Regions from separate parts of the Nocardiopsis sp. SBT366 genome, predicted to be linked through region 1. Evidence: riboswitches for the same ligand, from Rfam matches in the RefSeq annotation. Region 1 holds a riboswitch; each other region holds the start of a gene.
What was found. Region 1 has a riboswitch for thiamine pyrophosphate ahead of thiD (bifunctional hydroxymethylpyrimidine kinase/phosphomethylpyrimidine kinase). Riboswitches for the same ligand answer to the same signal wherever they lie in the genome.

Region 1 (7,428 bases):
GTCATCCTCGGCGGCATCAAGAGCATCGGCCGGTTCGCCTCCGCGATCGTGCCGTTCATGATCATCGGGTTCATCTTCATGAACCTGTTGGTCCTGATGATCAACTGGGACCAGCTGCTCCCCGCCTTCCAGCTCGTCTTCACCGACGCGTTCACCGGGACCTCCGCCGCGGGCGGATTCGCGGGTGCCGCGCTTATGCTGGTCATCCGCACCGGTGTCGCCCGGGGCATCTTCTCCAACGAGTCCGGTCTGGGCACCGGCGCCATCGCCGCCGCCTCGGCCAAGACCACCCAGCCGGTCCGGCAGGCCATGGTGTCGATGACGCAGACCTTCATCGACACGATCATCATGGTCACCCTGACCGCCCTGATGATCATCACCTCCGGCCTGTGGAACGCCCCCGAGAGCGCCGGGTACGACCCGGACAACAAGGGTGTCCTGCTCACCTCCGGTTCGATGGAGCAGGGCCTGGGCCAGCTCAGCCCGGCCCTGGGCTCCTTCGGCGTGGTCTTCATCGCCTGCGCGGTGGCGATCTTCGCGTACACGACCATCCTCGGCTGGTCGTACTACGGTGAACGCTGCATGGTGTACCTGGCCAAGGGCAAGCGCTTCCTGGTCCTGCCCTACCGTCTGGTCTTCATCGCGGTCGTCTACGTCGGCGCGACCGCCAGCATCGAGTCGGTCTGGCTGTTCAGCGACATCGCCAACGGTCTGATGGCGCTGCCCAACCTGGTGGGTCTGATCCTGCTCTCGCCGGTGGTGGTCGCGGAGACACGGAAGTTCTTCGGCCACCCCGAGTGGCGGAACCCGGACGTGATCATGGACGACGTCAACAAGTAGTCCGCGCTCGGCCGGGGGACGGGTCCCCGGGCCGACGACAAGGGGGGACCGGCCGCAACGGCCGGTCCCCCCTTCGCGTGGCGCCGGTCCGCTACCACCAGGCGTGGAAGTGGTGCACAGGCCCCTGGCCGCCGCCGGCGTCGATCTCGTCGGCGCGGCGTAGGGCCTCGGTCAGGTAGGCCTTGGCGTCGGCCACGGCGGCCACCGCGTCCGGACGCTGGGGGAGCAGGGCGGCGATCGAGGAGGAGAGGGTGCAGCCGGTGCCGTGGGTGTTGCGGGTGGCCACGCGGTCGGACCGGAACTCCACCGGCTCCGAGACCCCGTCGACCAGCAGGTCGACGCTCTCCTCGCCGGGCAGGTGGCCGCCCTTGAGCAGGACGCGGCGCGGACCGAGTTCGAGGAGGCGTTCGGCTTGCCCGCGCATCTCCTTCAGGCTGGTGGCCTCGGTCTCGCCGAGCAGGTCGGCGGCCTCGGGAAGGTTGGGGGTGAGAAGGTCGGCGCGCGGCAGCAGGACGGTGCGCAGCGCCTCGATCGCCGACCTCTCCAGGAGGCGGTCACCGCTCTTGGCCACCATCACGGGATCCACGACCACGTTCGGCAGTTCGTAGCGGTCCACGGCGGCCGCGACGGCCTCGGTGACCTCGGACGTGGACAGCATCCCCACCTTGACCGCGTGCACGGTCGCGTCGGTGAACAGGGTGTCCATCTGGTCGGTGACGAAGGACGCGGGGACACCGTGTACCCCGGTGACCCCGCGTGTGGACTGGGCGGTCAACGCCGTCACCACGGTCATCCCGAAGACCCCGTGGGCGGAGAACGACTTCAGGTCGGCCTGGACACCGGCACCCCCGCTGGGATCGCTTCCGGCGATGGACACGACGTTGTACGCGCTCATTGGCGTTCCTTCGCTAGTACGAACTAGGGCAGGTTCGACGGGTGTGCTCTCAGCCGGGAGGAGTCTCTCCGGCACCCCGCGCCACCGGGGCCTCGCGGCCCCGGCATCACTGTTGGTTTGTGGTGTTTCCGACTGTAGTGGACGGTCCGCCGGGGCGGACCGTCCCTCCGCGCGCGGTCAGACGGTGACGTTGTGGTGGTGGGTCTCCACCCGCGCCTGCTGGGCGTGCTTGCGCTGCTCCCAGATGATCATGCCGACGACCACCACGAAGCCGCCGACGGCGAAGGCGATCGTCACGGGGACGTCGGTCATCGGAAGCAGGTCGCGGTTCTCGTCCTGCCACGGCCACAGCGCACGCAGCGAACCGGCCATCAGACCGGTGAGCACCACGAGGGTGATGTGGTGGTGGTTCTCCAGCAGGAACTGGAGCACCTTCACGAACAGGGCCAGGCCGGTGATCATGCCGAGCACGAAGACCGTGATGTAGGGCAGGTCGGCCCCGCGCAGGGCGGCCATGGTCGGCTCGTACAGGCCCAGGGTCAGCAGGATGAACGAGCCCGACAGGCCCGGCAGCACCAGGGCGCAGATCGCCACGGCCGCGGCGAAGAAGACGATCACCGGGTGGGTGGGCAGGTTGGCGCCGGGCAGTCCGGTGAGCAGGAAGGCGAGCACGGCGAAGACGAGGGCGACCCCGTAGTGCCAGGCCTTCCACTTCTTGCCCGCACCGGTGTAGGGGATCCACAGGCAGGCCAGGACCAGGCCGAAGAACAGCGCGTAGGCGTACTGCTCGTAGACCTCCACCAGCGGGGCGAGGAAGATGGCGGCCAGGATGAGTGCGACGCCCATGCCGATGAGGGCGGGGACGAGGACGCTCCAGTCCACCTGGCGGAACTGCTCCTGGGCCCGCTCCTTGCCACGCCCCCGGGGCACGTCCGTGACGTAGCGCTTGATGCCGCTGACCACGTGGCCCGCGCCACCGATCAGCTTGTCGTAGAGGCCGACCATCAGTGCGACCGTGCCGCCGCTGATGCCGGGCAGAGCCTCGGAGGTGCCGACGGCCCCGCCGCGCACCGCGTTGAAGATGTAGGAGCCTACTGACTTGGCCATGTTGTCGGGCGCGGGCCCGGGAGCTTCCCGGGAGGGGGCGCCGTCCTCCGTCCTGATGGGGCCACCGGTCGCGCGTGAGCGCTCGACCGGCGGGGTCAAAGGGGTGCTTGTACCGCGCGGGTCGCGGGGACGACCTCCACCGGTCCGATGTCCGGCCGCGCGGATGTTTGCCGCCCGGGCCGTGCGATGGGGGAGGAGCGCCGTCAGGCCCCGGGCCGGGCAGCGCCAATTCTAGCGGCGCCGGACGGGGTGAAGGCGTCCGAGCGCCCCGAGAACCGGGGTTTTGGCCAGGTATCAGCCCGCACGGTCCTTAGTCCGAAAACAGATCGTGACGAAGGGGCCGCGGAGCACGGCATCAGTTCCGGAGCGAACCGGACAGGTGCGAGCTCGGAACGGCGGGCGCGGACGGGTCCTCACCGGCCACCGAAGCGGCCCAGCGATAGTCCTGTTTGCCCACCGCCGTGCGCCGCACACGGTCCACGAAGTGCACGGTCCGGGGCACCTTGAACCCGGCCAGACGCACCCGGCAGTGCGCCCGCAGCGCACCCTCGTCCGGGGCGGAACCGGAGGCCAGGGACACCAGCGCCGTCACCCTCTGCCCGAGTCGCTCGTCCGGGGCGGGTACCACGATCACGTCCTCCACCGAGGGGTGCGCCTTCAGCACGGCCTCCACCTCCTCGGGGTAGACCTTCTCCCCGGCGGTGTTGATCACCACGCTGCCCCTGCCCAACAGCATGATGGAACCGTCGCCTGCCCGCGTGCCGTAGTCACCCGACAGTGCCCAGCGACGCCCCTCACCGTCCGTGGGGAACGTGCGCGCGGTGGCGATCGGATCGTTGTAGTAGCCCAGCGGGATCCGGCCGGTCCGGGCGATCCGACCGACCTCGACCGACCCGGGCGGAAGCGGCCGCAGGGCGCCGTCGAGCACGGCGATGCTCCCACCCATGGTGAAACTGCGCCGGTCGGTGGAGTCCGCCACGCTCGTGTGCTCGTCGGGGGCGGTGGCCGAACCGCACACACCCGTCTCCGATCCGCCGTAGGCGTCGGCCAGGGCGACGTCCTCGCGCCAGGCCCGCCACAGCCCGCGCACCGAGGGGGTGAGCGGGGTTCCGCCGGAGCGCACCGAAGTGAGGTCGGGACACAGGTCCGGCTCGGTGAGCAGGTGCCTTGCCAGAGGTCGGGCCATCGCGTCGCCCACCAGCTGAACGGCGTGCACGCCCTCGCGGTGCGCCAGCTCCAGCACGCGGTCCGCGCGGAAACTGCGGTCCGTGGACAGCACCACGCTCTTGCCGCACAGCAGCATGCTCAGCGCGTTCCACTGCCCGGCCGCGTGCATGAGCGGACCCAGCACGAGCATGCGCAGAGGGAAGCAGCGCGCGGCGCGTCCGGCAACGTCCAGAGGGGTCCCGGCGCGGGGGGCTCCCGGTTCGCGCCGCTCCACGGCGGCGCGGAAGACGTCCGCCTGGCGCCACAGGACGCCCTTGGGGTAGCCGGTGGTGCCCCCGGTGTACAGCAGGTAGTGGTCGTCACCACTGGTCTCGGGCAGCTCCACCGCGCCGTGCTCGGAGTCGGGGCCGTGCGCGGCGAGCGCCTCCTCGTAGTCCGCGCCGTCCAGCGACGCGTCGCGCTCCGCGCCGTCCTCCAGCAGGAGCACGTGCCGAAGGCGCGGCAGGTCGGAGCGGACCGCCGCCACAGTCGTGGCCAGGGAGTCCTCGGCGATCAGCGCCACCGCGTGCGAGTCCGAGAGCACGTGCCGGAGCTCGCCCGCCACGTACCGGTAGTTGACGTTCACCGGCACCGCGCCCGCGCGCAGCACGCCCAGGAACGACTCCACCCACTCCGCGCGGTTGAACGACAGGATCGCGACGTTCTCCCCGGGGCGCACACCGGTGGTGACCAGGTGCCGGGCCAGCCGGGTGGAACGGTCGAGCAGGGCGCGGTAGGTGAGGCGGCGGGGTCCGGCGACCAGCGCGACCCGGTCCGGGACGGCGTCGGTCACCGCCGTCATGAGGTTGGCAAGGGAGAAGGGGGTGTCCGGGGACGCGTGTTGGGGCACGTCTGATGACCTCCCTGACGTTCGTGAACGGCCGTCCTCGGCGCGGGGCGCTCGTGGCGGCTGTGGCTGGTTACGAGCGAACGTACCCGTCGGGGCCTCACCCGATCGCCGTCGGGGCTGTGTACCGCGTCACCTGCGTAACCGTCCCCCGTCACCCCCGGAGCGGACCCCGCCCGGCCGCTCCCGCTCAGTGGGGGTGTCGGCCCGGGAGGCCCCGGGGTTTCGGGCCCGGGCGCCGACCGGTGATCTTCACCACCCCTTGTGGGCTCACCGGATCATCTGCTCAACTCTTGGAGATCCCGCCATGGGGCTCTACAGGGCCCCACGGTGGGTATCTAGTGTCTGACATCGGTCGATGGTGATCGGAGCGGCTTAGATGACCACCCAGAATCTGGGACAGCAGGACTCCGCCGGAAACCCCGGCGGACAGGGACTCTCCAGCGCGGACCACATCGAACTCGCACAGACGAGGTCCGCACACAACTACTCACCCCTGCCCGTCGTGATCGCCGAGGGCCGAGGCGCCTGGGTGACCGACGTGGAGGGCAGGCGTTACCTCGACTGTCTGGCCGGCTACTCGGCCATGAACTTCGGCCACCACAACCCGGATCTCCTGGCGGCGGCGCACGCCCAGCTCGACAGGGTGACGCTGACCAGCAGGGCCTTCTACAACGACCAGTTCGGCCCGTGGGTGAGCGCCCTCGCCGACATGGTCGGCAAGGAGAAGGTCCTGCCGATGAACACCGGTGCCGAGGCGGTGGAGACCGGCATCAAGGTGGCCCGCAAGTGGGGCTACGAGGTCAAGGGCGTCCCGGAGAACCAGGCGACCATCGTCGTGGCCGGGGCCAACTTCCACGGCCGCACCACCACGATCATCTCGTTCTCCTCCGACTCCGAGGCGAAGACGGGTTTCGGCCCCTACACGCCGGGCTTCCGTTCAGTGGCCTACGGGGACGCCCGGGCCGTCGAGGACGCCATCGACGAGACCACGGTGGCGGTGCTCATCGAACCGGTGCAGGGCGAGGCGGGCGTGATCGTGCCGCCCCCCGACTACCTGCCCCGCATCCGTGAGATCTGCGACGCCAACCGGGTGCTGTTCATCGCCGACGAGGTCCAGTCGGGACTCGGGCGCACGGGCACGATCCGAGCCTGCGAGCACACCGGTGTCGTCCCGGACGCCTACCTGTTCGGCAAGGCGCTCGGCGGTGGAGTCCTGCCGGTGTCGGCCATGGTCGCGGACGAGGACGTCCTCGGCGTCATCCAGCCCGGGCAGCACGGGAGCACCTTCGGTGGGAACCCGCTCGCCGGGGCGGTGGGCCAGACGGTCGTCCGGATGCTGACCGAGGGTCCCTACCTGGAGAACGCCAGGAAGCTGGGCGAGGTGCTCCGGCGCAGGCTGAAGGGGTTCGTCGGCGAGGGTGTGGTGTCGGCGCGCAGCATCGGCCTGTGGGCGGGCGTGGACGTCGACCCCGCGCTGGCCTCGGGCAAGGAACTGTGCAAGCGGCTCGCCGAACACGGTGTGCTGGTGAAGGACACCCACGGTTCGACGGTGCGGATGTCCCCGCCGCTGGTGATCAGCGAGGACGACCTCAACTGGGGGCTGGACCGGTTCGGCGAGGTCCTCGCCGAGCTCAGGGCGGAGCGGCGGTAGCAGCGGCCGTTCCCCCGCCCGTGTGAGGGTGGAACGGCGGGGCCCCGCCCCGGAACGCTCCGGGGGGGGGCACCGCCGCGTTCGGCCAGCGTCGGTCGAGGGTCAGGAACCGGCCCCGGCCTCGGCGGCACCGTTGCCGTCCCCCTCGCCGTCGTTCGCCTCGGCCTCGTTCGCCTCGGCCTCGTCGGTGTCGGGGACGACGTTGACCGGGTCCAGGGGGCCGCCGAGTTCGGTGTGCAGGACGTCGGCGTCGACCCTGTCCAGGGTCTCCCGGGAGGCGTACAGCACGCGTTCGGGCCCCTCCTCGATCTGGAGCCGCACGCGTTCGGCGATGGAGCGCTGGCCCTGGGCCGTGGGGTGGAAGCTCGCCCGGTCCACGCGCAGGCCCTCACCCAGCTGGCCGAGGACGATCCCGTTGAGCCAGGCGTCGTCCTCGCTGACCTCGTGCCCCTTCAACGCGGTGAAGACGTTGACGAACTCGACGCTGCCCACCTGTCGCGACCCGTACACGTCGCCGTCCACCTGGTAGGCGGTGTCCCTGATCCGGTCGTTGAACCGCTGGGCCACCGAGTTCAGCCACAGCTGGTCGCTCTGCGAGAGCGTGTAGTACATGCCCGGCGGCTGCTCCGGGAAGAGTCGGGGATATCCCAGGACCAGCACGCGGGCGTCCGGGGCGCGGTCGCGGATCTGGCCGAGCACCTCGGTGAGGGTCTCCTCGAACGCGTCCATCCGCTCGATGACCTCGTCCTCCTGGTCCGTGCAGGCGGTCCGCTCCAACAACGGCATCCGCATGATGCAGGTGCGCAGGACGGGGATGAAACCGAGGTCGTTGCCGCCGATCCCGACCGTGACCAGCGAGGTGTGTTCGGTGACGCGTTC
Region 2 (7,428 bases), on a different contig from region 1:
AGGAGCCCCGCGACCTCGGCGGGCTGAGCGTGGCCTTCGAGCAGCTCTCCGGCGAACCGCCGCCCTCGCGGGTCACCCTCATCACCGACGAGGGCAGGACCGAGGCGGCCGTGGCCGCCACCGACGAACCCCAGGAGCTGGCGGCGCCGCCCGGGCTCACCACCACGCTCCGGGTGCGGATCGACGAACTGGCCTGGGAACCGGAGTACCGCTTCGGCACCCGGGTGGGGATCTCCATGATCTCCCTGCCCGGCCTGGAGCCCACCCGCACGCTGAGGGTCCCCGGTCCCACCGACGCCGGGACCCTCCTCTTCACCGGGTCGACCGGCACCGCCCCCGGCTGCATGGAGGGGTCGCACGTGTGGGTGTGCAACCCCCGGCTGGAGGTGAGCGGTGAGGACGCCAGCGGACTCGACCGCACCTTCGACCTCTCGGCCGGAGCTGCCGCCGGGCCGCACGCCATCTCCGGGGAGGTGGTCCTCACCGACCCCCGCGAGGCGGAGAACGCCGCGAACCGGGCCGGTGGGTACCCGCTGGTGACCGGTTCCTCCACCGCCGTCAGCCACCCCGCAGCCATGGGCCGGGGCGCGCTCGACGACGACGAGACCACCGTCTGGTATCCGGACCCCGAGGAGAGGGAACCCTGGCTCGACATCGAGCTGGGGGAGCGGACCGCGATCGACCACATGAGGGTCGAGTTCCCCCGGGCCGACAGCGTGATGCGGCCGATCCGCGTCACCGTCGAGGGCGGCGGGACCGTCCGGGAGGGGTGGCTGGACGGCAGCGGCAGGGTCGACTTCGCCGAACTGACCGCCTCCTCCGTGCGGGTGACCTTCGAACGCCCCGAGGGTCAGGCCCTGGAGATCGGCGGCGTCGAGCTTCCGGACGTGCCCGCCGTGGACCCGCTCCCCGAGGGGGACGCCTCCACCACCTGTGGCCTGGGCCCGACCCTGCGCGTCAACGGCGAGCGTGTGGAGACCCGGATCAGCGACGGGACCCTCGCCGACCAGCTCACCGGCCGCCCGCTGCGGTACGAGACCTGCACCGACCTGGACCTGACCGAGGGCGAGAACCGGATCGTGGTCGACCCGGGCAACCGCTACCAGGTGCGTTCGGCCGTGGTGGAGACCAGCGACGGCGCGGCCGGTGGAACCCCCGGGGTCGACATGGCGGCGGTCGACGCGGTGCACACCTGGGGGCCCGGTGAGCGCCGCTTCGACGTGGACGTCGACGAGGACAGCTTCCTGGTGGTCAACGAGAACTTCAACGAGGGCTGGGAGGCCCGGGTCGACGGCGGCGACGGGCCGCTGGAACCGGTCCGGCTCGAGGGTTGGAAGCAGGCCTGGGTGCTGCCCGAGGGCAGCGCGGGCACGGTCACCCTCACCTACGCCCCGGACGCCGTCTACCACCGCGTGCTGGTGGCGGGCGGCGCCCTGGCCGCGCTGCTCGTGGTTCTGGCCCTGTGGCCGCGCCGCTGGCTGCCGGGCGGCAGGCGGTCGACGGCCGCCCAAGGCCCGCATGGTTCGCGCGCCCTGCCCGGCGTGGGGCCCGGCTGGCTGCCCCGACGAGTGGTGCTGCCGTTGGGCCTGGCCTACGGGGTCTGGATCGCGGGCTGGGCCGGTGCGGCCGTGGTCGGGCTGATCCTGCTGACCCTGTGGTGGCTGGCCCGACGGGCCCCGAAACGCCTGCGCCACGCCAAACCCGGCAGGCCGTCCCTGGGAGGTCGGGCACTGCCGTACCTCGCGGGGCCCTGGGTGGTCACGGTGTCCCTGGCCCTGGCCGGACTGGCCATGGCCTCGGGGACGCACCTGGTGGTGAACATGCCCTTCCACGACATCACCGAGACCCTGGGCACGGCGCTGCGCGGCTGGGTTCCGCAGGCGCTGTGCCTGCCCGCGATGGCCCGGCTCGTCCTGGCCCTGGGCCAGCGAGGGGACGGGTACGGGCCACCCTTTGCCGATGCCCCCGGGGCTCCGGCCGAGGGCTCCACGGAGACCTCCGGAGGCGGGGACCGGCGGACCGGACCGCCCGAGAACGGGACGGAACCGGAACGGGTGACCGACCGGCTGCCCGAGGCCGGTCACGACGTCGAGGAGGTGCGCGGGTGACGGCCCCCATGAGAACCGGCGCGGAACCGCCCCGGAGCCTGCCCCGGGGCACCCTCCTGGTGGCGGCGGGGACGTTCCTGCTGACCCTCTCCCTGTTGCTGCCGCTGTACGTGCACGACCGCGTCGCCCTGCTCCCGGCCGACGCCACCCTCGGCCTGCGCATGGTCGACGCCGACGCCAGCTACCTGGACACCGCCACCTGGAGCCTGGTTGAGGGCGCCGACCTCGAACGGGACACCCGGGTGGTGGCCTCCGGGCACGGCGCCGACTGGTCGGCGTGGGAGATGACGGTGGACACCTCCTCGTCGGAGCGGGTGCTCGACCACTGGAGCCGCAGGGTCATCGTGGACCGCAGGACCGGTCGGGCGGTCAACTGCTGCGGTGAGCACGTCAACGGCGACCGCGCGGTGCGCCAGGCCGGGCTGGTCCTGTACTGGCCGCCCGGGGCGGCCGAGGGGAACCACTCCTTCTACGACGCCGAGGTGCGCTCGGCCCCCTCGGTCGAGTTCGAGGACGACGACGCGGTCGCCGGGGTGGCCGTGCGCCGCTACACCCAGACCGTGGACGCCACCCAGGTCCCCGACTCCGCGCGGGAGGTACCCGCCGCCCTGTTCGATCCCGACGCCGACGGCACCGTCAGCGCGAACCGCTGGCTCACGGCCGAGCGGACCTTCTGGGTCGAGCCGGTCACCGGCATCGTCGTGAACCTGGAGGAGCGCAGGCACGAGACCTTGCGGCCGCAGAACGGCTCGGGTGAGGTGGACCTGCTCGACACGGAACTGACCCTGTCCGACGGACAGGTCTCCGGCTACGCCGAACAGGCCCGGGTGCGTTCGCTGCTGCTGCGTGGACTCGACCGCTGGGCGCCCTGGACCCTGGCCCCGATCGGTGCCGTCGCCGTCCTGGTCGGTCTCCTCGGCGCCTGGCGGTCCCGGACCCCGGCCGCCGAGACGGAGACCGAAGCGGCGACCGGAACCGAGGAGCGCTCGCCGGAGGACGCGAAAACCGGGTGACGATCCGGGGGAGCGGAGGGCAGGATCGGTCCGAACCGATCCCCCGGAGGCGCCGTGCCCGACGATCCCCCGAACCCCGCCGCCCCGGCGGCGCGCCGCCTCCGCGCGGCGGCGCTGCTCACCGCCATCCTGCTGTCGTCGATGGGGGACGAGGTGGTGCTGGTCGCGGCCGTGTTCCAGCTCGCCGAGACCGGGAACTCCCTGTGGGTCACCGCTCTGCTGACCGCCCAGATCGGTCCGCTCGTCCTGCTCGCGCCGCTCGCCGGGGCGGTACTGGACCGCTTCGACACCGGCCGTGTCCTGGTCCTGGCCTGCGTGGGGCAGGGCCTGGCCATCCTGCCCGCCGTCTGGTTCCCCCACCCCGGTGTCCTGGTGCTGTGTGTCCTCACGGTCAGCTCCCTGGCGGCCCTCGTCAATCCCGCGATCCTCACCCTTCTGCCCGGCGCCGCCGGGGACCTCTCCCCGGTGCACGCCAACTCGCTGTTCGAGGGGGCCCGGGCCTCGGCCACCGTGCTCGGCCCTCTGGTGGGAGGGGTGCTGGTGGGCCTCTTCGGGATCGTCCCGGCCCTGCTCACGGACTCGGCGAGCTTCTTCGTGGCGGCCGGGACCTTCCTGCTCCTGGGCGTGCGGCGCCCCGCGGCCAGTACCACCGGCACCCTGTGGTCGGGCGCGTTGGACGGTGCCCGCCACGTCCTCCGGGCCCGGCTGTTCCGCGTGCTGATGCCGGTCCTGCTCCTCGCGGTGGTGGCCACGTCCACCACCAACGTGGCCATGGTGTTCGTGACACGGGAGGTGATGGGACACGGGGCCGAGGTCTTCGGGGCGCTCACGGCGGGCTGGGGCGCGGGCCTGCTGTCGGGTGCGTTGGCCGTGTCGGTGCTGCGCCCGGCCCCGACCGGGCGCGGGGTGGCGCTCGCCGCCGCCCTCGTGGGTGCGGCGCTGGCACTGTGGGCCTGGTTCCCGGTGCTGTGGGTGGCGGCAGTGTGCGTGGTGCTGGCCGGTGCGGGCAACTCCGTGTTCAACATCCTGCTCAGGTCGGTGGTCCACCGGCACACACCGGAGTCCCTCCTGGGGCGGGCCCACGCGCTCATGGGCGCGGTGGTCAACGGAGGTTTCGTCGTGGGATTCCTGATCGCCGGATGGTTCGCCGCTGACCACCCCCGGGAACTGCTGGCCGCCGCCGGGTCGGTGGCCCTCCTCGCCGGGCTGGTCGGGGCACTGGTCGTCCGGCTCTCCGGCGCGGACACCGGGACCGCAGGGACGGACGGGACGGACGGTGATCCCGGGGTCCCGGAAGGGCGGATCGCATAGGATTCCACCCATGTGCGGTCGCTATGCCCAGTCCAGGAACGTGCACCAGCTCCAGCTGGCCTTCGCCCTCCCCGAGGAGGCCCAGGACGGCACGGGGGACCCGCGCGCCTGGCCGCCGCTGGAGGAGCTCGACCCGGACTACAACATCGCGCCGGGCAGCCCGGTGTACGCCGTGCTCGGCCCGCCGCCCCAGGGGGGCACCTCCGGTGAACCGGGGCCGCGCTCCCTGCACACGATGCGCTGGGGCCTCGTTCCCGGCGGCGCCAGGGACCGCAACGTCGGCTACCGCATGATCAACGCGCGCGGCGAGACGGTCGCGGACAGGCCCGCCTTCCGCACCGCCTACCGGCACCGCCGGTGCCTCCTCCCGGCCGACGCCTACTACGAGTGGCAGCTGCTCAACAAGGACGGCACCACCGAGGCCAGCACCTCTCCCGCCACCGACCCACAGCACAAGAGGCGCAAGGCCAAGGCCGCCAAGAAGCCCTTCTCCGTGCACTATTCCGGAGACGAACCGCTCGCCCTGGCCGGGATCTTCGAGCGCTGGCGCGACCCCGAGGTCGACGACCCGAGCGACCCCGACGCCTGGTTGTGGACCTGTGCGGTCATCACCACCGAGGCCGCCCCCGAACTCGCCCACATCCACGAACGCATGCCCGTCGTGGTGCCGCGCGAGGACTGGTCCGTCTGGCTCGACCCCGCCACCGGCGCCGAGGAGCTGGCCCACGTGCTGGACGACTCCCCGGTGGACCGGTTCTCGGTGGACGAGGTCTCCACCGAGGTCAACAGCGTCAAGAACAACGGTCCCCACCTGCTGGAACCGGCCGAGGACTCCGGCCGCGGCGAACCGGAGACACTTTTCTGACCCCGGTGAGGCTGGACAGGGCCGGGGACGGCCTGTGTATGGTGTGCGAGGCCACGGGGGAGTGCTTCCCCGGGCCCTGGACACCGTGATCGAGGTGTCCCGGCACGTTTGACGTGCGCACATGTGAATACGCAACGCGGGAGCTCGCGCCATGGCGGGCTGAGAGGGCGACTCAAGGGTGTCGCCGACCGCAGAACCTGTTCGGGTAATTCCGACGTAGGGAGGCATGCCATGACGGCTATCGACGGTCGTGACGTTTCCACCGCCGACGAGCACCGGGTGACCACAGGTCCCATCATGGGATCTCGCAAGGTCCACGACGAGATCACCACCCCTGAGGGCACCACCCTCCGCGTCCCGCGCCGCCGGGTGGATCTCAGCAACGGCAGCCACTTCGATCTGTACGACACCTCCGGCCCCTACACCGACGACAACGCACGCATCGACGTCCACCAGGGGCTCCCGCGCACCCGCGAGACGTGGGCACTGGACCCCGTCGACGGGGCGACCACCCAGCTGGCCCACGCCAGGGCCGGAACCATCACCCCCGAGATGCGCTTCGTGGCCGCTCGGGAGGGCGCCGACCCCGAGTTCGTCCGCGCCGAGGTCGCCATCGGCCGCGCGGTCATCCCGGTCAACCGCAACCACCCCGAGTCCGAACCCACCATCATCGGCAAGAACTTCCTTGTGAAGATCAACGCCAACATCGGCAACTCCGCCGTCACCTCCTCGGTGCCCGAGGAGGTCGAGAAGATGGTGTGGGCCACACGTTGGGGCGCCGACACCGTGATGGACCTGTCCACCGGCAAGCGCATCCACGAGACCCGCGAACGCATCGTCCGCAACTCACCGGTGCCCATCGGCACCGTCCCGATCTACCAGGCACTGGAGAAGGTCAACGGCGACCCCACGAAGCTGAGCTGGGAGATCTACCGGGAGACCATCATCGAGCAGGCCGAACAGGGCGTGGACTACATGACCGTCCACGCGGGCGTCCTGCTCCGGTACGTGCCGCTGGCCGCCCGCCGCGTCACCGGCATCGTCTCGCGCGGCGGCTCCATCATGGCCGCGTGGTGCCTGGCCCACCACAGGGAGAGCTTCCTCTACACCCACTACGAGGAGCTGTGCGAGATCCTGCGCCGCTACGACGTCACGTTCTCCCTGGGCGACGGCCTGCGCCCCGGCTCCATCGCCGACGCCAACGACGAGGCCCAGTTCGCCGAGCTGCGCACCCTGGGCGAGCTCACCCACATCGCCCGATCGCACGACGTGCAGGTGATGATCGAGGGCCCCGGCCACGTGCCGATGGACAAGATCAGGGAGAACGTGCGCCTGGAGGAGGAGCTGTGTGGTGAGGCGCCATTCTACACGCTCGGCCCCCTGGCCACGGACGTCGCCCCCGGCTACGACCACATCACCTCCGCGATCGGAGCCGCGCAGATCGGCTGGCACGGCACCGCGATGCTCTGCTACGTGACCCCCAAGGAGCACCTCGGGCTGCCCAACCGCGACGACGTCAAGACCGGCGTCATCACCTACAAGCTCGCCGCCCACGCCGCCGACGTCGCCAAGGGACACCCGGGCGCCCAGGAGTGGGACGACGAACTGTCCAGGGCGCGCTTCGAGTTCCGGTGGCAGGACCAGTTCCACCTGTCCCTGGACCCGGAGACCGCGCAGGCCTTCCACGACGAGACCCTGCCCGCCGAACCGGCCAAGACCGCGCACTTCTGTTCGATGTGCGGGCCCAAGTTCTGCTCGATGAAGATCTCCCAGGACGTGCGCAGGTACGCCGAGGAGAACGGCCTGGACACCGTCGAGGCGATCGAGAAGGGCATGGCCGACAAGTCCGCCGAGTTCGCCGACGGCGGCAACCGCGTCTACCTGCCGCTCGCCGACTAGGGAGCGCCCGTCCCGGGCCCGTCACACCGCAGGGTGTGGCGGGCCCGCCGGCCATCGCCCAGAGTCACAGCAGCACCGGTGGCACCGGCGGTACCACCAGCTTCACACCCACCAGAAGCAACTGGAGCGGCGCCGGGCCCGGCTACTCGGGCTTGTGGGCGCTGGCGACCAGGTGGACGCCGACGTAGTCGTCGGAATCGGCCGCGTGCAGTTCCATCTCGACCAGCCGCGC
Region 3 (7,428 bases), on a different contig from region 1:
CGAGCACACCCATGGCGGGGCGTTCCGGCACCCGGAGGCGCTGCACGAGGCCGTCGGACATCTCCGTGGGGTCGCTGCTGATCGCGGCGAGCAGGCCAGGCAGGGCGATGGCCAGCAGGCGCACCGCAGCGCCCACGGCTCCCTCCAGGCCGTGCTCGCCGTACAGGTAGTTGACCGCGCCGCTGCTGAGCCCCATGAGCAGGAACGGTCCGCCCAGGATCAGCAGTGTGCGCCGGTCCACTCCGCTGAACGGCACCGTGAGCAGCACCGCGAGCAGCACGACTCCGCCGGTGACGGCGTCCACCGCCGGGATCAGTCCGATCCCGATCGCCAGTGCGGCCAGGAGCTTGGCGGCCGGGTTCAGGCTGGTGAGCCAGTAGCGCGCGCCGCCGCCCTCGGGCACGTCCAGGGTGAGGGTGTCCCCTCCCATGGAGCGATGCGAGACCTGGGAACTCACACGTCCCCCTCTCGTGCCGTGGCAGCCGTCTCGACGGGCGCCGCGCGCCCGTCGGCCACCCGCACCTCCACGTCCGTCAGACGGCGCAGGAGGAGCTCGTCGTGGGTGGCCATGACCACGGCCCGCCCGTCGGCGCGCAGGACGCCGAGCAGCTCCACCAGCTCCGTCCAGGTCCGGGTGTCCTGGCCGAAGGTGGGTTCGTCCAGCACCAGCAGGTCCGGGGCGTGTGAGGGACCGGAGCTGAGCGCGGTCGCCACCGAGAGGCGCCGCTTCTCGCCGCCGGAGAGCGTGTAGGGGTGCACCTCGGCCAACCTGGTGAGCCGCAGCCGCTCCATCAGTTCGCCCACCCAGGCGTCGGTCTCGGCCTCTCCCATCCCGGCCCGCAGCGGCGCGAAGCGGAGTTCGTCGCGGACCGTGGCGGTGACGAACTGGTCCTCGGCGTGCTGGAACACCGTGCCCACGTGGCGGGCCAGACGGCGTGCAGGCCAGCGAACCAGCGGACGCCGGTCCGACTCGGCCAGCGGACCGCGCGGCAGCACCTGTCCCCGGTGTGGGCGGGACAGCCCGGCCAGCATGGTCAGGAGCGTGGACTTGCCAGCCCCGTTGGGCCCGGTCAGCGCGGTCGCGGTCCCCGCGCGCACGGTGACGTTCACATTGTCGAGCACCGTGCGCCGGGGCGCGGCGCGCACGCCCACCTGGAAGGGGGTGCGGGCGGTAACGTCCACGGTCTCCACCAGCGGTCCGCCGCCAGGTCCGGGCGTGAGTTCGGGGGCGGGCTCGTTGCCGGGGATCCACACGCCCTGCTCGGCCAGGGAACGACCGTGTTCGGCGAACACCCGTGCCGGGGTGCCGTCCGCGATCACTCCCCCGCCGGGTGCGACCACCACCACCCGGTCCACGAGGTCCACGACGTCGGCCACCCGGTGTTCGACCAGCACGAGGGTGGCCCGGGTCTCGCCGAGCAGGCGGGAGAGCAGGTCGCGGACCAGCGAGGCACCGGCCGGGTCGAGGTTGGCGGTGGGTTCGTCCAGGAGCAGCAGGCGCGGCCGCATGGCCAGCGCTCCGGCGATCACCAGGCGCTGCTTCTCGCCGCCGGAGAGCGCGCCCGTGGAGTGCCGGAGGCCGTAGGGGAAGCCGACCTCCGCCAGGGAGCGCTCGACCCTCGGCCAGATGAGCCCGGGGTCCACCCCCAGGTTCTCCAGCCCGAAGGCGACGTCGTCCCCGGCGCGGGCCATCACGAGCTGGGTCTCGGGGTCCTGGCTCACCAGCCCCACGCCGCCCCGGCCACGGTCGGCGGGGACACCGTCCACCAGCAACGACCCCTCCTGCTCGCCGCTGATGGCGCCGTCCTCACCGGTGAGCCCGGCCAGGGAGTGCAGCAGGGTGGACTTGCCCGCGCCCGAGGCGCCGAGCAGCAGGAGCCGCTCCCCCGGTTCGACGGTCAGGTCCACCCCGCGCAGGGCGTGGTCGTCGCGGCCCGCGTGCTTCCATCCCCAGCCGGAGAGTTCGACGCGCGCACCGCCTGTGTCGGGTCGGGTCACGGGTCAGCCCCTGGCCGAGGGGAAGGGGGCCAGCGCACCGGCCCGGGCCAGCGCCGTGGTGAGCAGTCGGGCGCCCACACCCGCGATGACCGCCGCGCTGAGGACCACGATCACCCCGTAGGTGAGCTGGTACTCGATCGGCCAGGTGACGTTGTAGGCGATGTTGTCCCGGATGGCCGGGGAGAGCCCGGCGACGGCGGCGGCGAGCACGGCCACGCCCATGTTCCAGCGCCGGTAGGCGAAGGCGAGGAAGACCAGTTCGGGCAGCAGCCCCTGGAGGGCGCCGTCGAGGACGACCATGATCCCCCACTGGGTGCCCAGCACGGCCGAGACGGAGGCGGCCGCGATCGAGGTGAGCAGGGCCGCGCCGGGCTTGCGGATGATGAGGCCGCCGAGCACACCGGAGATCAGCCACATGCCGTAGACGACGGCCTGCCCGGGCGGGAAGGCGACGAACAGCGGTGTGGTGACCGACCAGACGATGTTCCACAGCCAGAAGACGACGCCGACCGCGACGCCGATCACGGCGGCCACGACGATGTCGACGGTGCGCCAGCTCCGGAACTTCGCCAGGACCTCCTGGACGGTGCCCGTGGGCCGGGCGGCGGTTCCGGGACCGGTCTCACGGTCGCTTTCGGTACTCATGGTGGTTGATGTCCCTTCGTCGGGGTGACGAGGGCCCATGTGGCCAAGAGCGCCAGCCGGGCGCGCGCACGCGCACGCCGCGATGGCGGTTTCCTATGACTTCCTTCGCTGGCATGACCCAGATCAGGTGTGTAAGGGTCTGCGGCCTGGTGCCGCACTCTCAGCGCTCACGCGCTCCCCTGTCGGATTGCCTCCATTATGGTGCAAACGTGACGAGTGGTGAAAACCTTCCCACCTGTGGGACGCGAACGCACCGGCCCCGGAGGGGTCTCGGAGGGGCTCGGACCGGTCTCGGGAACGCCGGAGCGGGGGCGCGCCCGACGGTGGTCGCCGGTCGCACCCCCGCTCGGGGTGCCGTCACGGGTGCCTGGACGCACCCGGGGGTCAGCAGCTCAGGTTCGACCCCGTCGTGGTGCCGAGGATCTGGGTGAAGTGCGTGAACGTGTTGATGCGGCTCTGCACCTGTCCCGGGTTGCCGCCGTTGCACTCGATCGAGCCGTTGATGGAGCGGATCGACTCACCGAAGCCGTGACCGCCGACGATGGCGGTGTGCCCCGACATCGTTCCGGCGCCGGGCTGGGTGTTCCAGAACCAGAGTCCGGTCCGCCAGGCGATCGCGGCGTCCTACTCGACCAGGTAGGGGTTGTTCAGCAGGTCGATGCCGAGGGCGTCACCGGCGGCCTTGTAGTTGTAGTTCCAGCTCAGCTGGATCGGGCCCTTGCCGTAGTAGGCGGACTGTCCGGCCGGGCAGCCGAAGGGCTGGCCCCAGTCGCAGTAGTGCGGGTAGTTCGCCTCGTTGGTCTCCTTGATGTGCACCAGTCCGCCGGTCTCGTGGCTGACGTTGGCGAGGAACGCGGCCGCCTCCCGTCGCTGCACCTCGACACTGCCCGTGTTGGTGAAGCCCGGGTACGAGCTCAGGGCGGCGGTGAGGCCGGCGTAGGTGTAGAAGGAGTTCCGGTTCGGGAACATCTGGTTGAACTGGGCCTCGCTGACCACGAAGTCACTGGGGCCCGGCTGCTCCCCGCCTCCGTCGGTGCCGCACGCGCCCTGGTCGGACCAGACGTCCGAGGTGCCGGGACGTTCGTTCTGCGTCCACCACTTGGCGGTGTAGTTGCGGCCTTCGAAGGAGACCTGGCCGCCGCCGGTGTAGACGGCGGAGGAGCTCCAGGCGGTCGCGCAGGTGGCGGCCTGCGCGACCGTGGCGGGGAGGGTAACGAGCACAGCCGCGATCGCGCCCAGCGCGGCGAGCTGACTCAGGAGACGTCGGATCACGTGATCACACTCCTAGGGTGCGGCGCTGCGTCCGACCGCGCGCCGCAGGGGGTGACGTCACCTAAGCAAGGCTGGTCTAGACCTGTCAAGATCCCCAACCACGGATTGTGAGAACACGATGACGGCGAGGCCCGCCACACGGGTCCGCGCCCCGGTCGCGTGATCGCCGTTCCCGCACGACCACCGGACCGGGGCGCGGCCCCCCGAACGCCCTAGGCCTCCTCGTCGCCGTCGTCGCCGCCCCCGTCGTCGTCGCCGTCGTCGCCCCTCTGCTCCGCCGGTTCGGTCTTCGGGTCGCCGAAGCCTCCGGGCGACCCCGCGAAACTGTCCGAGGGCAGGTGATCGGTGGCGCCGCGCATGCTCTCCTGCCAGATCGGACCGGGCAGGGTGCCGCCGTAGACGATCCCGTAGTAGCGGCCGCCGATCGTCACGCTCTGGAGCGGGTTCTGCTCGCCGCCGCGCACGTCGCCCACGACCACGGCGGAGGCGAGGTTCGGGGTGTACCCGGCGAACCAGGCGTAGGCGGCCCCGTCCGTGGTACCGGTCTTGCCCGCGGCCGGCCGACCGATGTCCAGTCCCTTGGCGGTGCCCCCGTCGAAGGTCTGCTGGAGCAGGTGGTTCACCCCGTCGGCGGCGTCCTGCTTGACCGTCCGCTCGCACTCGGAGGTGGTCTTGAGCTGCTCGCCGGTGCCCTCCTCGGTCACCGAGCGCACCGGGCGGGGCTCGCAGTACTCACCGCGTGCGGCGAAGGTCGCGTAGGAGGCGGCCACGTTCAGCGGGGACACCTCCTGGTCGCCCAGGGTGAAGGAGCTCCACACCCCGAGGTCTGCGCCGTCCGCGCGGTGCACTCCGGCCTTCTCCGCCATCTCCGAGGTCTCGCACAGGCCCACGCGCTTCTGGAGCTGGGCGAAGTAGGTGTTCACCGACCCCTTGGTCGCGCTGATCATGTTGTGGCTGCCGTCGTCGCTCTCACCGGCGTTGCGCACGTTCCACGCGGACATCCTGGTGCCGTCGCAGCCGGACATCCCGCTGACGGACATGCTCTTGGGTGAGGAGAAGCTGGTCCCGTAGCCCAGGCCCTTCTCCAGCGCCGCGGCCAGCGTGTACGTCTTGAAGGTGGACCCGGCCTGGTAACCGGAGGAGCCGCCGTCGGCCTGGTCCACGGCGAGGTTGAGGGAGGTCGTGCCCACCGCCTCGTCGTCGAACCCGTACTTCAGGTTCTGGGCCAGGGCGCGCACCCGGCCGGAGCCGGGTTCGATCATCGCCTGGGCCGCGAACTTGGTGGAGTCCTCGTGCGGGACGCGCTTTTCGATGGCCTTCTCCGCGGCGTCCTGCGCGGCCGCGTCGAGTGTGGTCCGCACGGTCAGCCCGCCCTGGACGATGCGCTGTTCGCGCTCCTCGGCGGTGCCGCCGATCAGGTCCGAGTTCCGCAGCCAGCGCATGGTGTAGTCGCAGAAGAACGGGTAGTCGCTCTCCGCGCAACTGCCTCCGCGCGGCGTGGAGTCGATGCCCAGCCCCCGCTCCTTGTGGGCCTCGGCCTCCTTGGCGTCGAGCACGTCGGTGGCCACCATGCGGTCCAGTACGACGTTGCGGCGTTCGAGCGCGCCCTCGGGGTTGTTCAGCGGGTCGTAGAACGAGGGGGCGCGCACCAGACCGGCCAGCATGGCCGCCTGGCCGGCGTCGAGGTCGGCGGCGGGGATGGAGAAGTACCGCTGCGCGGCGATCTCGACACCGTGCGCGCCTCCGCCGAAGTAGGACAGGTTCAGGTACCCCTCCAGGATCTCGTCCTTGGTGAGGCGGTCCTCGACGTCGATCGCGTAGCGCAGTTCGGTGAGCTTGCGGCCCAGGTTCTGCGCGCTGGCGCCCTCGACGTCCTCCTCCGTGTCCGCGGTCTCGATGAGGAGGTTCTTCACGTACTGCTGAGTGATGGTCGAACCGCCCTGCGTGTCGCCCTGGGCGGTGCGCGCGGCGGCACGGATCACGCCGCGCAGGTCCAGGCCCTTGTGTTCGTAGAAACGGTCGTCCTCGATGGCCATGAGGGCCGTGCCCACCCACGGGCTGATGTCGTCGAGGCCCACCACGCGGCGTTCGCGTTCGGAGACCTCGGCGAAGGGCGTCCCGTCGTCGGCGGTGAGCAGGACACGGGAGGACAGGCTGGGTACGTCCAGGTCACCGGGCAGGGACATGAACCCGGCCGCCGCGTCACGGGCGACCAGTCCGACACCTCCCACCCAGGGCATGACCAGGGCCGCCGACAACAGCCCGGCGACGACCCCGAGCCCGGACAGCCTGAGCAGCGCCTCACGCCGGTCCTGCGGCTGGTCGTGCTTCAGGAACCCCCGGAACGCCTCCAGGAACGGATCCAGGAACGGACCACCCCGGTTCGACTCCGTCACGTCGCCCCCCTACGGCCGTGTGCTGTCCGCGCGCCACGCGACACGAACACTGCGACGCCCACACTCGCAGCCGGTACGCAAAGGGAAGTCCGTCAAATCAGGCGTGTTAGCGAAAACCTTCCTCAATCCACGGCAAAGCCGTGCAGATCGTGCACGCTTCGCGAGTCAGGATGGATCGCCTGTAAACCCCCGGACCTTTCCTTGACCTGAGGGCGGTTCGGCGACCGGTACCGGATCCGCGAGTGACAGGACGCCCGAATATGGGGCGAATGTTTCCCAGGGGACTGATCGGACTCGCGAAGATGCCCGGAATCCAGCCCTCCCGCTCGTTGGCGCATTTGACAGCCCTACCCATCCCAACCTCCTCACCAACATGCGACCTGATTTTTCCGAATTTTCATAAAGCGGAATACGAAAACAACCACAGAGGCGCCTGAATCGCTTGGTGACCTATGCCCGCATTGCGAGGTTCGCCAAGGTGAAACGCGGCAAATACCAGGTCTTGGCGCCTCCGCCTAGTGTGGCGAGGATCACATTAATACTGCGGCCTCGCCACTCTGCCAAACCCCACTAGAGGGCCGACGATAGACAGCGGAGGGCACCGAAGCCGCAATCCGGACAGTTCCCGATCCGAGCTTTCGTTAACTCCGTATTTCCATGGATGAACTCCCGGTTATTTACGCACGAACCCTTGCCCGTGCCATCCCATAACGCCCGAACCACGACAATTACGGTGTAGCCAGTGATCGGACGACTGCCCATCCTCGACATCTCTCCACACAACGGACTCGGCCCCGTGAAAGCCGTTCCCGGTGAACGTTTCACCGTGTCCGCCACCGTCATCCGTGAGGGCCACGACTCCCTCGCCGCGGGCGTGGTCCTCCACTCCCCCAAGGGCCGCCGGGAGGCGCTGGTCCCCATGCGGGAACGGGACCGCGGGACCGACCGGTACGAGGCCGAGATCAGCCTTCCCAGCGAGGGGAACTGGTCGTTCTCGGTCGAGTCGTGGACCGACCCGTTCACCACCTGGCTGCACGTGGCCCGCGTGAAGCTCCCCCTGGACACCGACACCGAACTGGTTCTGGAAGAGGGCGCGCGCCTCCTGGCACGGGCCGCT
Region 4 (7,428 bases), on a different contig from region 1:
CCAGGGAGGGCGCCCCGCCGGTACCGGTGATGAGGCGGGAGCCGAAGGAGACCCCCGCGATGACGAGCGGGTCCTCCGGGGCGCTTTCCGCGACGGTCACGGACTCGTGCGTCTGTGTCATGGTTCAGCCTCCCTGTACGGCGGTGAGGACGTCCACGCGGTCGCCCGCGCGGAGCGCGGTGTCCGTCCAGGCGGTGCGGCGCACCACCTCGTCGTTGACCGCGACCGCGATCCCCCCGGGGACGGCGCCGTCCCCGGCGTCGGTGAGCGCGCGCACGACCCCGTCCACGGTGGTCGCCGCGCTGTCCCGGGCCTGTCCGTTGATGATCAGTTCCACTGCTACTCCCACGTCTGCTCACGCGTCCATCTGCTGGCTGCGAACCGGCGCGCGTACGGGGGCAGCGCGCCGGTGGTGAGGGCCTCGGCCATGACCTCCCCGGTCACCGGGGCCAGCAGGACCCCGTGCCGGAAGTGCCCGGCGGCCAGGTGTAGTCCGGGGACCCGTGTCGGGCCCAGGAGGGGTTCGTTGTCGGGTGAGCCCGGCCGCAGCCCCACACAGGTCTCGACGACCTCCAGCTCGCTCACCCCCGGGACGAGTTCGCGCGCGTCCCGCAGGACCTGCCAGAGCCCGCCCACCGTCAGGGATGTGTCGTGGCCCAGTTCCTCCTGGGTGGCGCCGACGATCACCTCGCCGTCCGCGCGGGGCACCAGGTAGACGGGGAACCCGCGCACCAGGCCGCGCACGGTGCGGGTGACCAGCGGTGGTTCCCCCGCGGGGACCCGGGCGCGCAACAGTTGCCCCTTGACCGGGCGCAGCGGCGGCACCACGGGTTCGGGCACCCGCACCCGGTCGCCCCAGCACCCGGCGGCGAGCACCACCTGTTCGGCGGGCAGCGCGGAGCCGTCGGCCAGGCGCACGCCCAGTCGCGCCCCGTCGGGGCCGGGGGTGGCGACCTCCTCCGCGTACCCGGAGACCTCGCGCACGCCCGCGCGCTCCCCGGCCCGGGCCAGGGCCAGAAGCAGGGCGCGCGGGTTCACGGAGTGGTCCTCGGGGGCCAGTACCCCGCCGCGCACGCCGGGCGCGAGGGTGGGTTCGAGGCGGCGGCACTCGCGGCTGGTCAGCCGTTGAGTGGGGATGCCCAGGCGTTCCTGGAGGGCGTGCAGGTCGGTGAGGACGGCCAGGTCGTCGCTGTCGAAGGCGACCAGGAGGGTGCCGGTGCGGCGGTGGCCGACGTCGACCCCGCTGGCCTCCTCCAGTTCGGCGACGAAGTCGTCGTACAGGCGCGCGGAGCGCACCCCCATCTCCATCAGCTCCTCCTCACCGAAGACCGCCTCGGTGGCGGGGGTGAGCATGCCCGCGGCGACGGTCGAGGAGGCGCGGGCGGCGGAGGGTTCGGTGACGGGGTCGGGTTCGACGAGGGTGACGGCGAGGCCGCGCTGGGCGGCCCGCCAGGCGGTGACCCGGCCGACGACACCGCCGCCGACCACGACCACGGTAGTGGTGGGATGAATCGTCTTCTGCGGGGGAACGTCGTTGGTGCGCACGGCGCCGTGTTCCACTCCCTTCGCCGGTATGACCCGGATCAGGTTCGTGCGGTCGGAGGCCGCGAGCCTCCCTCTCAGCCGGGTCCACCCGGCTCCCGCGGGACATGTCTGTCCACCCATCCTAGGACAACCCGTCCGGACCGGCCGTGGCGGGGATCTCCCAGGCAGGGAGCCCCCAGGGCGGCGCGATGGTCTCCGGGGCCCGGTCGGGTGTGGCAGATTGGTGAGGTGACACAAAGCGATCGTGAACTCGACGAACTCGTCGGCGAATGGCTGACCCTGCGTGAGGCGGCCGCCCCGCTGGGCGTGAGCCCCAACCGCATCAAGACCCTCATCCGCGAGAACCGCCTGATGGGCGTGGTGCGCGGTGGTGAGCTCTCCATTCCCGCCGCCTTCCTGGACGGCCAGGACCTGGTCAAGGGCCTGCCGGGCACCATCGTGCTGCTGACCGACGCCGGATTCTCCACCGGGGAGGCCCTGCGTTGGCTGTTCACCCCGGACGACACCCTGCCGGGCACGCCGATCCAGGCCATGCGCGAGAACCGGGGCACCGAGGTCCGCCGCCGGGCGCAGGGCATGGCCTTCTGAGCCGTCCACGGCCCGGGGACGCACCACCTCGGTGACGTCCCCGGGCCGTTGGTTATGGTGGGGCGCGTGAGGACGAGCCACGGAACCAGCCTGCGCGAGCGCCTGGACGCATCCCTTCTGTACCTGTGCACCGACGCCCGGGCCGGGAGCGGTGATCTCGCGGAGTTCGCGGACGCCGCCCTGTCCGGCGGTGTGGACATCATCCAACTCCGGGACAAGGGGCTGGAGGCGCGCGGGGAACTGGCCGCCCTGGAAGTCCTGAGGGAGGCGTGCGAACGCCACGGCGCCCTGCTCGCGGTCAACGACCGCGCCGACATCGCCCGCGCGGTGCGCGCCGACGTACTGCACCTGGGCCAGCGCGACTTGCCGGTACCCCTGGCCCGCGACGTCATCGGCGCCGACCCCCTGATCGGCCGCTCCAACAACGACCCCGAGGCCGCCGCGCGATCGGCGGAGGAACCCGGGAGCGACTACTTCTGCGTGGGCCCGACCTGGGCGACCCCGACCAAGCCGGGACGCCCGGCGGCCGGGCTCGAACTGGTGGAACGCGCGGCCGCGCTGGGCACCGACCGGCCCTGGTTCGCGATCGGCGGCATCGACCTGGAGAACGTGGACCGGGTGCTGGACGCCGGGGCCACCCGCGTGGTCGTGGTGCGCGCCGTCACCGAGGCGCAGGACCCGCGAGCGGCAGCCAGCGCCCTCAAGGCCAAGCTCACCGCGCGACTCGCCTGAACGAACACCGACGGCCCCGGGACCCCGCACGGGACCGGGGCCGCTCCATGCCCTGCCCCTCCCAGGGATCGTCCTCGAGCCGGCGACCGCACGGGGCCAGGGCGTGGTTCTCGGGTGCCTTCGCCGACGGCGGCCTGGCCGCCAGCGCCGTAGGAGTTGGTGGGGACGGTGGTGAGCGACGTCGGGGCGGATCGATCCAGAAGAAGGGCCCTGTGTGTCCCCTCTTGGACGCACCGCCGGTGGCGGCGCGGCCGCCATCGATGTGAGCGTCCGTCTCCCCTGCTGTGCGCTGCCACGCGGGCTCCGCGGTGTCGCACGGTGGGACCCGACCGGGTGGCTGTCCGAGCTTCATCGGCGCACAGGCACATCCCGGTGGTGACGCGAGGACACCGCGCCGCAGGCGTCCGTCGAGGTTGGCGGCGGGCGGCGGGCGGGAGGAATGATCCGGTCAGCACGACTCAGGGGACCAGGAGCACCTTTCCCGGCACACGGCGGCCCTCAAGAGCGGCGTGTGCCTCGGCGGCCCGCTCCAGCGGCAGGATCAGCCCCACGTGCGGTCGCAGGTGTCCGGCCCGCGCCTCCTCCAGTGCGAGCCTGGTGAGGTCGCCTCGGTCCGTTCCCGGCCGCGCCTGCATCTCGTTCAGACCCAGGGCGGTGATCCCGCGCCGCTCGGCCTCGGTCGTGTCCACCTCGGCGAACGAGCCTCCGGCCGTGCCGTAGCTGAGGAACCGGCCGCCGTCGGCCACCGCCCCGAAGGAGGCCGATCCCAGCTCACCGCCGGCCCCGTCGATCACCACGGCGGCCCCGGCGCCGCCGGTGATCCCGCGCACCCGGTCCAGCCAGCCCGGCTGCGAGTAGTCCACGGCCTCCTCCGCTCCGAGGGACCGGGCCAGCGCCAGCTTCTCCGCGCCCCGGGCGGCGCCGATCACCCGGGCCCCCGCGAGACGGGCGAGTTGCACGACCAGGCTGCCTGCCCCGCCGGTGGCGGCCAGGACCAGGACCCAGGCATCCGGACCGAAGCGGGCGGCCCGCTCCAGCATCATCGCGGTCGCCCCGTCGACCATCAGGGCCAGGGCGTCGAGGGGGCGCAGCTCCTCGGGGACCCGGAGCAGCCCCTCGGCCGGGACGGTGACGCGGTCGGCGTATCCGCCGTCGTCCGTGCGGGTGAGGACCCGCGTGCCCGTCCAGGCCGGGTCGGTGCCGGGGCCGACCGAGGTGACCCGGCCGACCACGCTACCCCCGGGCACGTAGGGCGGGGCCTGGGGGAAGTGGCCCTGTGCGGCGCCGCTGCGGATCAGGGTGTCGAGGTAGATCACGTTGGCCGCCCCGACCTCGACCAGCACCTCGCCGGGGCCGGGTTCGGGGTCGGGCAGCTCCCGCGTCACCAGGACCTCCGGGCCACCGAACTCGTCCACTCGCACCGCGCGCATCTCCACCACTCTCCTTCGGCGGGGGAGTGTCCCCCGGAGCCAAGACTGGTTCCTCAACGAATGTTGAGGTCAAGGGCCGCCGTCCCGGACAAGGGGAACCGCCGCGCCCGGGGCACGGCGGTGGCGGGGGAGGGGGCGGTCAGCCCCCGACGTGGGAGAGGGCGCTCGGATGGCGGCGCAGGAACCCCTCGATGGACTGCGCCGGGTGCCCGGTCAGGTCGGGAACGACGGGCGAGACCACATCCAGCTCCCCGGCGGCGATGGCGGCGTACGAGGAGGCCCAGCCCTCGATCGCCCACTCGGCGGCCCCGCTCGGACGACGCGATTCCAGGGCCTCCTCCCAGGTCTCGGGCACGTACCGGACGCTCCGCCCGGTCAACCGGCCCAGCTTCTCCACGGTGGCGCCCACCGACAGCGACTCCGGCCCGGTCACGTCGTGTGTCCTGTCCTCCGAGGCCGCCGCCACCACCGGATCGGTCAGCACGGCCGCGGCGACGTCGGCCACGTCGTCGCGCGAGACCCACGCGACCCGGCCCTCCCCGGCCGGGCCGCGCACCACGCCCTTCTCGTCCACCCAACGGGGCAGCAGGTCCAGGTACAGGCTGGGTCTCAGGAACGTGTGGGACACACCCGTCGACCGGATGTGGGCCTCCGTGTAGAAGTGCGTGCGGGCGAACGTGAACGTGGACGCCGGGCCCGCGCCCAGGAACGACAGATAGACGATCCGTGACACACCGGCGCGGACCGCCCCGTCCACGGCGCTCAGATGGGCCTCCACCCGGTCCTCGGACTCCGTCGCCGAGACCAGGAAGAGCGTGTCCACGCCACGACAGGCCTTCTCGAAGGCGGCTGTGTCCTCGTAGACCGCCATCGCCGCGCTGCTCTCCGGGTACTCCGGAGCCCGGTTGATGTCGCGCACGATGAGGCGCTGAGCCAGTCCGAGCCGTGCGATCCGGGCGGCCACACGCCCGCCCAGCGCACCGGTGGCCCCGGTCACCCCTATGGTGTGGTTTGTCATGTGATCGTCGCCCATGGAAACCCATCCTGGGGTACGAGTGTCCACCGGTCGCTGACCGGCGCGCCCCTTTTTGCGCCCCCCGGTCAGGCGCTGGTGCGCTCTTGGTGCTCGTCCGCCCGGGGCGGTCCGGAGGGCTCCGCGACCGCCCTCGTCGAACGCCGGTAGGACAGCTTGCGCAGCAGCACCTCGGCCGGTCCGCGTCGTCCGGCGCGCTCCATGGCGTAGGCGCCCGCCACCGTGACCAGCCACACCGCGACCGCGTACAGGAACATCGTCCACGAGGTGAGGTACGCGGCCAGGCCCAGACCCCACGCGGCCAGGATCGGCGCGCACAGGACGGACTGCGCCAGGTAGGCGCTGAGGGAACGCCTGCCGGTGGCGCCCAGAGCGGTCACCACGACCCCACCGGTCCGGCCGCGCTCCTGGAGGCGGTGGGCGATCAGCGCGATCAGCGCGACGTACCCCAGGCCGCCGAAGAGCCCGGTCAGCATGTGCGGGAAGGCGAGCATGAGGCCCTGGGCGGCGTTCAGGTCCCAGACACCGACCTGGTTCAGCGCCTCGGGGAGGCCGCCGATCCAGCCGACGGCGATGCCGAGGACCGCCACCCAGCGCAGGGCCCGCAGGTTCTGACCGGGCTCCTCCAGGAACCCGCGGCGCGCGGCCCAGAAACCGATCAGGATCGCGGTGGGCACGACCAGGCCCAGCAGTCCCTGGCCGACGCTGACCAGGGGCCAGTTCGCCACCCGGTCCACGGCGGCGGAGGCGATGGACGGGTCACCGATGTTGCCCGCCATCTCGCTGATGTCGAAGCCGCCCGAGCCGCCGTCGGTCTCGCTGACGAACGGCAGGGCCAGGAGGCTGAACGCGCTGACCAACGTCATGAGCGAGGTCAGCACGGCGCCCCACACGATCAGGGTCACGTCCTTGCGCCGGAAGAACAGCCAGCCCAGGACCAGTCCGGCCACGCCGTAGGCGCCCAGGACGTCGCCCATCCACAGCAGCAGGGCGTGGAAGAAGCCGAAGACGATCAGCCACAGGTTCCGGCGGCGCAGCAGGGCGTTGACGCTCCTCACGTCGGCTCCGGCCGCCTCCTGGCGGCGGGCCAGCTGCATCATCCCGTAGCCGAACAGGAACGCGAACATCGGATAGCTGCGCATGTCCACGGCCATGATCGTGAAGAACTGGGCGACGGAGTCCAGGCCGCCCTCGGGGGTGGGATGCATGGTCGGGCCGTTGCTCGGGGCCGCCCACAGGTACCAGACGGTGTTGGCCAGGGCGATGAACAACAGCATGAAGCCGCGCGCGAGGTCGGGCGCCAACGCCCGCTCCGTGGCACCGGTCGGACCGAGCACGGGGGTCTGTCGGGACATGGGGAGGACTCCGGTGTCGAGATGTATCGTGAGTCTCGATTCAATCGGGAGTCAGGCAGAAGCCGCAACAGGTACCAGGCGTGAGAAAACCCCCGAAGTCGCCAGGGTTGACCCCTAGGGGCTTCGAGGGTGAGCGCCGGGGGTGGGTCGGTTCGACCCACCCGAGGCGGATCAGTGCGAGCGTCGCGTGGCCGCCACCACCAGGTCGCCGAGCGGCCCGCGGGCGGACGAGTCCAGCTCGGGGCTCTCCAGGGCGGCCAGCGCCTGGTCCGCGTACTCGGAGACCATCGACTCGCAGGCGGCCAGAGCCCCGGAGGACTCGATCAGGGCGCACATCCAGTCCACAGCCTCCACGGCGAGGTCCGGCGCGCCCAGCAGGCTCCGGAAGCGCTCGGCGTCGGCCGCGCCGGACCGGGCCAGGGTCTCGGCGACGACCAGGGTGCGCTTGCCCTCGCGCAGGTCGTCACCGGCGGGCTTGCCCGTGGTGCCCGGGTCGCCGAAGACCCCGAGCACGTCGTCGCGCAGCTGGAAGGCGATGCCCAGGGGGATGCCGTAGTCGGTGTAGACGCCGGCCAGCTCCTCGTGGCGCCCGGCCAGCGCGGCGCCCAGGTGCAGCGGCCGCTCCACCGTGTACTTGGCCGACTTGTAGCGCATCACGCGCAGGGCGGCCTCGCGGGTGGCGGTGCCCCGCACCTGCTCCAGGGTGTCCAGGTACTGACCGGCCATCACCTCCGTGCGCATCGCG

Region 2: another riboswitch for thiamine pyrophosphate. It lies ahead of thiC (phosphomethylpyrimidine synthase ThiC); the one in region 1 lies ahead of thiD (bifunctional hydroxymethylpyrimidine kinase/phosphomethylpyrimidine kinase).
Region 3: another riboswitch for thiamine pyrophosphate. It lies ahead of ADX84_RS09470 (ECF transporter S component); the one in region 1 lies ahead of thiD (bifunctional hydroxymethylpyrimidine kinase/phosphomethylpyrimidine kinase).
Region 4: another riboswitch for thiamine pyrophosphate. It lies ahead of thiO (glycine oxidase ThiO); the one in region 1 lies ahead of thiD (bifunctional hydroxymethylpyrimidine kinase/phosphomethylpyrimidine kinase).

What each region holds. Positions count from the first base shown of each region.
Region 1 is NZ_LAVM01000081.1:2,056-9,483, reverse strand. It holds gene ADX84_RS20680 (sodium:alanine symporter family protein) at 1-840, shown strand, start outside; gene thiD (bifunctional hydroxymethylpyrimidine kinase/phosphomethylpyrimidine kinase) at 932-1,735, opposite strand; TPP riboswitch at 1,724-1,824, opposite strand; gene ADX84_RS20670 (DUF368 domain-containing protein) at 1,913-2,842, opposite strand; gene ADX84_RS20665 (acyl-CoA synthetase) at 3,198-4,898, opposite strand; gene rocD (ornithine--oxo-acid transaminase) at 5,275-6,549, shown strand; gene ADX84_RS20655 (SGNH/GDSL hydrolase family protein) at 6,652-7,428, opposite strand, start outside.
Region 2 is NZ_LAVM01000035.1:2,390-9,817, forward strand. It holds gene ADX84_RS12650 (alpha-(1->3)-arabinofuranosyltransferase) at 1-2,108, shown strand, start outside; gene ADX84_RS12655 (DUF3068 domain-containing protein) at 2,117-3,121, shown strand; gene ADX84_RS12660 (MFS transporter) at 3,176-4,432, shown strand; gene ADX84_RS12665 (SOS response-associated peptidase) at 4,443-5,297, shown strand; TPP riboswitch at 5,424-5,539, shown strand; gene thiC (phosphomethylpyrimidine synthase ThiC) at 5,529-7,196, shown strand; gene ADX84_RS12675 (class I SAM-dependent methyltransferase) at 7,339-7,428, opposite strand, start outside.
Region 3 is NZ_LAVM01000023.1:47,665-55,092, reverse strand. It holds gene ADX84_RS09480 (energy-coupling factor transporter transmembrane protein EcfT) at 1-430, opposite strand, end outside; gene ADX84_RS09475 (ABC transporter ATP-binding protein) at 454-1,998, opposite strand; gene ADX84_RS09470 (ECF transporter S component) at 2,002-2,643, opposite strand; TPP riboswitch at 2,727-2,834, opposite strand; partial or broken gene ADX84_RS09465 (glycoside hydrolase family 19 protein) at 3,028-3,864, opposite strand; gene ADX84_RS09460 (transglycosylase domain-containing protein) at 4,128-6,311, opposite strand; gene ADX84_RS09455 (alpha-1,4-glucan--maltose-1-phosphate maltosyltransferase) at 7,054-7,428, shown strand, end outside.
Region 4 is NZ_LAVM01000001.1:11,309-18,736, reverse strand. It holds gene ADX84_RS00085 (thiazole synthase) at 1-121, opposite strand, end outside; gene thiS (sulfur carrier protein ThiS) at 125-337, opposite strand; gene thiO (glycine oxidase ThiO) at 340-1,545, opposite strand; TPP riboswitch at 1,544-1,654, opposite strand; gene ADX84_RS00070 (Rv2175c family DNA-binding protein) at 1,774-2,133, shown strand; gene thiE (thiamine phosphate synthase) at 2,200-2,865, shown strand; gene ADX84_RS00060 (zinc-binding dehydrogenase) at 3,324-4,295, opposite strand; gene ADX84_RS00055 (SDR family oxidoreductase) at 4,435-5,328, opposite strand; gene ADX84_RS00050 (DUF418 domain-containing protein) at 5,397-6,683, opposite strand; gene ADX84_RS00045 (polyprenyl synthetase family protein) at 6,855-7,428, opposite strand, start outside.